DNA from 2 places in the Qipengyuania sp. Mu-71 genome. Region 2 is predicted to be linked to the other one. Evidence: predicted binding sites of a transcription regulator. Region 2 holds the regulator's gene; the other holds the start of a gene.
The links. The regulator LexA, encoded in region 2, represses DNA repair genes until DNA is damaged. The targets are predictions, from matches to a motif close to GTTCCNCNCTTGTTCT.
Positions count from the first base shown of each region.

Region 1: the regulator LexA is predicted to act here: its motif matches at 2,601-2,616, upstream of V6B15_RS08910 (deoxyguanosinetriphosphate triphosphohydrolase).

Region 1 covers NZ_JBAJHR010000001.1:1,796,159-1,800,574, forward strand. Annotated here, with positions in the region: gene V6B15_RS08895 (fatty acid--CoA ligase) at 1-172, opposite strand, end outside; gene V6B15_RS08900 (ABA4-like family protein) at 251-706, opposite strand; gene V6B15_RS08905 (NAD(P)H-binding protein) at 706-1,407, opposite strand; gene V6B15_RS08910 (deoxyguanosinetriphosphate triphosphohydrolase) at 1,400-2,560, opposite strand; gene V6B15_RS08915 (aspartate/glutamate racemase family protein) at 2,674-3,363, opposite strand; gene V6B15_RS08920 (alpha/beta fold hydrolase) at 3,440-4,416, opposite strand, start outside.
Region 2 covers NZ_JBAJHR010000001.1:1,160,396-1,164,811, reverse strand. Annotated here, with positions in the region: gene V6B15_RS05770 (anthranilate synthase component II) at 1-167, shown strand, start outside; gene trpD (anthranilate phosphoribosyltransferase) at 164-1,156, shown strand; gene trpC (indole-3-glycerol phosphate synthase TrpC) at 1,158-1,943, shown strand; gene lexA (transcriptional repressor LexA) at 2,091-2,780, shown strand; gene V6B15_RS05750 (ComEC/Rec2 family competence protein) at 2,774-4,416, opposite strand, start outside.

The sequences.
Region 1 (4,416 bases), 640 kb from region 2:
CGCCCTTGCCGACCCCGTGCGCGGCGAGCATCGCCACGATCCGGCGCGAGCGGTCCTCCAGTTCGGCGAAGGTCAGCGCCGCGCCATCCTGTTCGAGCGCGACCTGATCGGGCTTTTCCTGCGCCCAATGCGTGATGAGCTCATCGAAAGTGAGCTTTTCGGTATCTGCCATATATCCTCTCCGCTGTTTTCAGCAGTTGGAGGCATCATGGCAGGTCGGTTGCGTTGCGCAACCCGATTCGGGCTGGCGTTACTGCCAGCGTCCCCCGGCCCGCGCGCGGCGTTCGCGAATGGCCAGCCAGAGGAACAGCCCAAGCGGTCCGGCAAAGAAGGTCGCGAGCAGGATCGGTGCCTGCAGCAGCCGCGAAAAGCCCTTGGCATCGGCATCGCGCGCAATCCACAGACCGGCGAAGAGATCGAAGGCAAGGTAATGGATCCAGCCGACGGTCACGCCGCCATCGCTGGCGAAGATCGCGCGAACGCCCTCGATCGTCGAAATGCTGGCGGCTTCACCCGAGCCGAGGGGAACGGGGTCGAAGGCGCTCGTCAGGATGCCGATCAGGCCGACGGTATAGGCGAGGCACAGCAGCCCCACCCCGGCATAGAGCACCGCCGCCAGCAGCGCGGGCCAGCGCGGCAGCAGGATCAATCCGGCCCACATTATCATGGCGAGCGCATTGGCTGTTCCGAAGGCCGTATCCCACATCAAAGCACCTCATGTTCGATTTGCGGCAGCGTATGCGCCGCGCGCTGGATGGCGTCGTTATCATGCACGAAGCGCCCGCGGGCGGCACGCTTTGCAAGCGCCAGCGCCGCGCGTGCAACGACATCGGCCTTGATACCACGATACTGGCGATATTTGCCATGGAGCAGCAGGTTCGCCACCGGCGCTGCGGCGATACCCAACCGCTCGGCAGGTCGGCGATCATTGTCGCGCGTGCCGCGCAGCAGGCCGGGGCGCAGGATATCGAGCCGGTTGAAGCGCAGCTTGGTCAGCTCGCGCTCGACCTCGCCCTTCACGCGCAGGTAGAACGGTTTCACCATCGGATCGGCGCCGACCGAGCTGATATGGACGAAGCGTTCGACCCCCAGTTCGCGCGCGGCGCGCGCGGTGTCGAGCACGAGGTCCTGATCGACCGCGCGAAACGCCGCCTCGTCCGCGCCCGCCTTCTTCCAGGTCGTGCCCAGCGCGCAGATGATCGCCTTGGGCCGGACCGCCTCGATCACCTCGCCCCATTTGGCGGGCTCGGCCACGAACAGCTCCATGCGGATACCGCGCGGCAGCGCCACCTCGCGCCGCGCGATACCGGTCAGGCGCAGGTCCTCGCGCCCGACGCATTGCCCGATCACGCTCGAACCGACGAGCCCGGTGGCGCCGATCAGGGCGATGCGAACCGCGTCAGACATTGCTCAGCCCTTCGGGCGTGCTGCCGTAGATGCGGTTGCACTGGGTGATCGCATAGCGATCGGTCATCCCGGCGATGAAGTCCGCGATATGGCGGCTGCGCTGCGGTTCCTGCGCGGGCAGCGTGGCGAGCCAGTCGTCGGGCATGGTGCGCGGGTCATCGTGATAGGCCGCGAACAGCCGCGCGATCACGTCGCGCGCGCGTTCGGCCGTGGCGAGCTGTTCCTCGTGATAATAGAGCCGGTCGTACATGAAGCGCTTGAGCACGCGTTCGCGTTCACCCATCGCGGGCGAGAACCCGGCCAGCTGGCGGCCCGCGCCGCGCACTTCGTCGACGCTGGCAATGCCCTGCACCTGTTCGCGCGTATGCGTGAGGACGTCGTTGACCATCAGCCCGATCTGCGTGCGGACCAGTTCGCGCAGCTGGCGATCGCGCGGGGCGAAGGGAAAGCGCTTCTCCACCGCGCGCCACTGATCGGCCAGCCAGTCGAGCGCGAGCAGATCGTCGAGTTCGAGGAAGCCGGCGCGCAGGCCGTCGTCGATGTCGTGATTGTCGTAGGCGATGTCGTCCGCGACCGCCGCGACCTGCGCCTCGAGCGAGGGCCAGGTAGCCAGGTCGAGCGGGAACGCGCGGTCGATTTCAGCCAAAGCCCAGCTCGGCGCGGCGACCGGGCCGTTGTGCTTGGCCAGCCCTTCGAGCGTCTCCCATGTGAGGTTGAGCCCGTCGTGGTCACAATAGGGGCTTTCGAGCCGCGCGAGCGTGCGCAGGCCTTGCGCATTGTGGTCATAGCCGCCGGCATGGACCATGGCCTCTTCAAGCGCCTTCTCGCCCGCATGGCCGAAGGGCGGGTGGCCGATGTCGTGACCCAGGCACAGCGCTTCGGTCAGGTCCTCGCCGAGCCCCAGCTCGCGCGCGAGCACGCGGCCGACCTGCGCGACCTCGAGACTGTGCGTCAGGCGGGTGCGGTAATGGTCGCCATCGGGCGAGACGAACACCTGCGTCTTGGAACGCAGGCGGCGGAAGGCGATCGAATGGACAATCCGGTCGCGGTCGCGCTGGAATTCGCTGCGCGGGCCGCGCGACCCCTCGCGTTCCTCGGTGAATTCGCGCCCGCGGCTGGCGGCGGGATCGGAAGCGTAGGGGGCTGTGTGCATGCCCGCCGAGGCTTAGGTCAGCGCCGGGTGGGCGACAACGTGAACGAAAGGCGAACCCGGCGGGTTTTCGGCAGAATGTGCGCGCGGACAGCCGGGTTCGCGGGTTTGCGGATTCAGCCCAGGATCCAGTCCGCCGCGGCGCGGCAGTGGATATCGGTGGAATCGTAGACCGGCAGCACGTTGGCGTCGGTGTCGACGACCAGCTCGAGCTCGGTACAGGCCAGCACGATCGCCTCGGCGCCGTCCTTTTCCTTCATCGTGATGATCGTCTTGAGCGCACGCTCTGCATCGCGGGTCACGCGGCCGAGCATCAGTTCCTTGTAGATGATCCCGTCGACCAGTTCGACATCACCCGGATCGGGCGGGAGCAGATCGACGCCGTGGCCGACCAACCGCTGGCGATAGAAGCTTTCGGTCATCACGAAGCGCGTGCCAAGCAGTGCGGCGCTCTTGCAGTCGGCATCTTCCATCGCCTGGCCGACGCTGTCGGCGATATGCAGTACGGGGATCGAGACCGCTTCGGTCAGCCGGTCATAGACCTTGTGCATGGCATTGGCCGCGATCACCAGGCCTTCGGCCCCGGCGCTTTCGAGCCGCCGCGCGGATTCGACCAGCGTGGCGGCGATCGCGTCCCAGTCGTCGGCATTCTTGGCCGCAGCGATGGGCGCGTAATCGAGGCTTTCGATCAGCAGCGGCGGGCTGGCCAAGGGGGCCGCCCGCTTCTGCACCGATTTGTTGATCCGTTCGTAATAGGCGCGGGTCGAGATCCAGCTCATCCCCCCGATAATGCCAAGCTTGCGCAACCGTTTGTCCCCTATTCCGCCCTGATGTTCGCACGATCGCGGTGTGCCCGCGTATCAGGGCCTTACAACGGGCGGGTCACGAGGCGGTTCCTTCGTCCGCGACATCTTGCGAGGCGAGCACTTCGGCCAGCCAGATCCGCAGGTCCGCAACGCTTTGTTCGGGCGCTTCTTCCATCGGGATATGGCCCACGCCGGGATAATTCGCGAGCGTCGCATTGGGCAGGTGTTCCATGTACCAACCGGCCGCCTCATAGGGGATCAGGCTGTCTTCCTCGCCCCACATCACCAGCGTGGGAACCGTCACCGCCGCGATCTGCGCAGCGTCGAAATTCCGGCGCGGGGTTGCAAAGCGCTGGCGCGTCGCATTGCGGTTGCCGGGATAGCGGGCCAGCTCCCAATAGCGGTCGACCGTGCCGGGGGTCACGACCGCCTGGTTGGAGACGCTTTGCGACAGGCTGCGCTCGACCAGCGAACGCGGCAGCAGCTGGCTCATCACATTGCCCACACCGGGCATGGCGGCCAGCCGGAAGGCGAGATTGCCACCACCGTCGCGCTCGACCGGCGCACCGGCGGCATCGACCAGCACCAGCCCGGCGAGCCGGTCCGGATTGGCGACAGCATAACCCATGGCGATGGCCCCGCCCATCGAATTGCCCGCCAGCGTGAACCGCTCGACATTGAGCGCGTCGGCGACCGCGTCGATATCTTTCACGAAGGCATCGAGCGCGTAATCGCCATCGGCCGCAGGACCGGTCAGCCCATGCCCGCGCTGGTCGAAACGGATCACGCGGTAGTCGCTTTTGAGCGCGTCGGCCCAGGCCTGCCAGGTGTGGAGATCGGCATTCGAGCCATGCAGCAGGATGACAACCGGTGCATCGCGCGGACCTTCGTCGCGGACATGTACGCGGCGGGTCCCGTCGATTCCCAGCATCTGCGATGGCGGGGTGCCGTATTTCGCATACATGGCGCCCGCATCGGTATCGGGTACGCGCAGGACCAGGAACGCGGCCAATAGGACGAGCGCCAGCCCGCCCAGAATCCGCCAGAACCATT
Region 2 (4,416 bases):
GCGAAACCCCCGGCCTCGACGGCACCAGCGTGATGGGCTTCCGCCACCGCGACCTGCCGATCCACGGCGTCCAGTTCCATCCCGAAAGCATCGCGACCGAACATGGCCATGCCTTGCTGGCCAATTTCCTCGCCCTCTGCGGTATTCCCGCCAAGGTCCCCGCATGAAGACGCTCCCCGACGCCAGGCAACACCTTGGAGAGGCCGAGGCCGAAGAGGTCTTTGGCTGGATCCTCGATGGTGAGACGGGCGACGAGGATATCGCGCGTTTCCTGGTCGACATGTCGGCGCGCAGCGAAACCTCCGACGAAATCGCCGGCGCGGCGCGCGCGCTGCGGGCACGGCTGATCCCGATCGCTGCCCCCGAGGGGACGGTCGATTGCTGCGGCACGGGCGGCGATGGCCATCACACGCTCAATGTCTCCACCGCAGTGAGCCTGGTGGTCGCCGCCTGCGGTGTGCCCGTGGCCAAGCATGGCAATCGCGCGGCCAGCAGCAAGGCGGGCGCCGCCGACACGCTCGAAGCGCTCGGTCTCGACATGGAAGCAGCGGGAAGAAGCGCGGAGAAGACTTTGGCCGAATTGGGAATTTGCTTCCTGTTCGCCAAGAACCACCATCCTGCGATGGGCCGCATTCAGCCGATCCGGCAAAAGCTCGGCGTGCGCACGATCTTCAATCTGATGGGGCCTTTGTCGAACCCCGCTGGCGTCAGACGCCAGCTGATTGGCATCGCCCGGCCCGCCTATGTGCCCATCTATGCCGCGGCAAAGGCCAAGCTGGGAACCGAGCGCACCTTCATTGCCTCGGGAGACGAAGGACTCGACGAACTGAGCCTCGCCGGCGGTAACGAACTGGCCGATGTCCAGGGCAATGATTTCGAAATGCGCCGCGTGGTCGCGGTGGAAGCCAACCTGCCGCATTCCCCGGTCGAGGCGATCCGCGGCGGCGATCCGGCGTATAACGCCCGCGCGCTCGAGGCGCTGCTCGGCGGGAGCCCGGGCGCCTACCGCGATGCGGTGCTGTTCAACGCGGCGGCAACGCTGATTATCGCCGGTCGCACCGACGAATGGACCGAGGGCGCGGAGATCGCTGCCGAAGCGCTGGACTCGGGCAAGGCCAGGGCGCTGCTCGAAAACTGGATCGCGATGACCGCCTGACATGAACAAGCTGGAACAAATCTGTGCGACCAAGCGCGACGAGGTGGCCGCACGCAAGCGCGATCACACGCTCGCCGATCTCGAAGCGCTCGCGAAGGAGCAGTCGGCGCCCCGTGGGTTCCATTCTGCCCTCGCTCGGGCACAGCAGGACGGCTTCGGCCTGATAGCGGAAATCAAGAAAGCTTCCCCCTCCAAGGGTCTGATTCGCCAAGATTTCCAACCCACAGAGCATGCCCGCGCCTATGCTGCGGGCGGAGCTGCCTGCCTTTCGGTGCTCACCGATGCGCCCTATTTCCAGGGCCATGAAGATTACCTGGTTGCCGCGCGCGCAGCCTGTGATTTGCCTGCACTGCGCAAGGATTTCATGGTCGATCCGTGGCAGGTTGCCGAAGCACGCGCGATCGGGGCCGACGCTATCCTGATCATTGTCGCGGCGCTCGAAGACGGCCTCATGGCCGAGATCGAGGCGGCGGCGCTGGACCACGGCATGGATGTGCTGGTCGAAGTCCATGATCGCACCGAGATGGACCGCGCCGCGCAGCTCAGGTCGCGCCTGATCGGCGTCAACAACCGCGATTTGCGCAGCTTCACCACTGACCTCGCTACCACCGAGATGCTGGCCCCGGTCGCACCCGAAGGCGCGCTGCTGGTCGGCGAAAGCGGCATCACGACGCACGATGATTGTGTGCGGCTCGCGCGTTCGGGCGTCCGCACCTTCCTGGTCGGTGAAAGCCTGATGCGTCAGGCGGATGTTGCCGCGGCGACCCGCGCCTTGCTCGGCCGCTGACGCAGCAACGGTGGAGCAAATCGGGAACAAGTGTTCCTGTGTAAATCACTCGAAAATGGCGGGATTGCTTGACTTGGCGAATCAGGTTGCTTAATTGTTCCGTATTCGTTCACAGCTTTGTGAACAGGCGATACGGGAGTTCGCACAATGCTGACCGCCAAGCAGCACGAATTGATCCGCTTTATCCAGCAGCGTCTGGAAGAGACCGGCATCTCGCCGAGTTTCGAGGAGATGAAGGAAGCGCTCGACCTCAAGAGCAAGTCGGGCGTGCATCGCCTGATCTCGGCGCTTGAAGAGCGCGGCTTCATCCGCCGCCTGCCCAACCGAGCGCGCGCGCTCGAAGTGGTCAAGCTGCCCGAGAACGCAGTGATGGGCGCGGCACAGCCCGCCCCTGCGAACGACTCCGTGGTATCGGCGATCACGCCCAAGCCCGTCGCGCCCGCACCGGCCAATGACATTATCGATGTGCCGCTGCACGGCCGTATCGCCGCAGGCGCGCCGATCGAAGCGATCGAAGGCCAGTCGAGCATGCCGGTCCCCGCCGCTCTGCTCGGCCCGGGTGAACATTACGCACTCGAGGTGTCGGGCGATTCGATGATCGAAGCAGGCATTTTCGATGGCGATTTTGCCTTGGTGAAGCGCACCGATAGCGCCCGCGACGGCGAAATCGTGGTCGCGCTGGTCGACAATGAGGAAGCCACGCTCAAATATCTGCGCAAGGACGCCGGGCGCGTCATCCTCGACCCCGCCAATGGCTCTTACGAACCGCAAGTCTACGATTCGCACCGTGTCCAGGTGCAAGGCAAGCTGGCCGGTCTGCTGCGCCGGTATCACTGACCCCGGGGCGCGCGCCTGTCCTCCGGCGCGCGCCACCAGCCATGCTCGCCCTGATCCTGCGCCACGGTGTCGATACGCCGTGCGCCCAGATAGAGCGCGACCCCGCCCTCTCGCTCGAGGAAACGCCGGTCGGCCTTGAGCCATCGCGGGCGGCAACTGCGGGGCAGGAAGCGATCGGCGATGACGATGTCGGCGTTCCGGCAGGCTGCGGCCAGCGCGCGCTCCTCCACCAGGTCCCGGCTACGTGCGATCAGGAGCGACCAGGCACGGCCCTCGCGCGTGACGGTCAGCGAACAGAATTCGGCGCTGCAGCGGCTGTGCGGCCACTCCGCGATAGCCAGCGGTTGCCGATCGGTCCCCGCGAGTTCGAGCAGGTTCTCCTGCGCATATCCACCCTCGCTATCGCGTAGCACCAGCAGCCGTTCGGCCTCGTTTGCGATGCCGATATCGCGCCCGTCGCGCGTGATCAGGATATCGGGCACCGGGGCCTGAATCATCAGGATGGCAGCCATCACGACGGGCCCAAGCCCCCACAGGCGCGCCCTGCCCTGCCACAGCGCCAGCCACAGCGCGCCGCACAGATAGAGCGTGATAGCACCCATCCCGATCCGCGGGGCCAGCTTGACCGAACCCGGCTGCTCGGCAAACAGATGCGCAATACCCAGCAACAGGTCGAGCGAATGCCCGACCAGCCACCACACGGGCGCACCCGCGCCGATCAGGTCGAGCGCCAACGCCAGTGCCACCAGCGGCATCGACACGAAGGTCACCAGCGGAATGGCAACCAGATTGGCCGCCGCGCCGTAAACGCCCGCACGATGGAAGTGGAAAAGCACGATCGGCATCAGCGCGAGTTCGATGACCAGTCCGGTCAGGAACAGGATCGCGGTTCGCCGCAGGAACCGGCGCAGCCCGCTTTCCTCGCGCGGCGCGAGAAAATCGCGCACCGCCTGGACATTGTGCAGCGAGACGATCGCGATGACGGCCGCAAAGCTCATCTGGAAGCTCGGTCCGACCAAAGATTCCGGCCACAGCGCAAGCACCACGCCTGCGGCAATCGCGACCATCCGCAGCGAAAGCGGTTCTCGCCCCAAGGCCAGCGCAACCAGCACCAGCAACGCGCCGATACAGCTGCGCACGGTCGGCACCTGCGCGCCCGTCAGCAGCGTATAGGCGATCCCCGCCAGCGCCGCTGCACCCGCAGCGACCAGCGGCAGCCGCACCCGCAGGGCCAGCCACGGCCACAGCGCCAGCAGCTTCAGGACCACGATATAGCTCGCCGCGATGATCGCGCTGACATGCAGCCCGCTGATCGACAGCAGATGGGTCAGCCCCGCGTCGCGCATGGCCTCCTCGTCGCGTTCGGGAATGGCGCCGCGGTCGCCGCTCGCCAGTGTCGCGGCAATCGCCCCCGCCGTGCTGTCGAGCCGGCTGCGCACATGCGCCGACAGCCGCCGCTGGATAGAGGCCACGGTCAGGCGCGACTGCGGCGGCGGCGTGACCAGCTCGACTTCTCCCACGACCGATCCCGTAGCCGACAGCCCGTCGAACCAGGCCCGACGCGCGAAATTATACGCTCCGGGGACGATTGGCGGGGACGGCGGCATCAGCCGCGCCGACAGCCGCACCCGCGCGC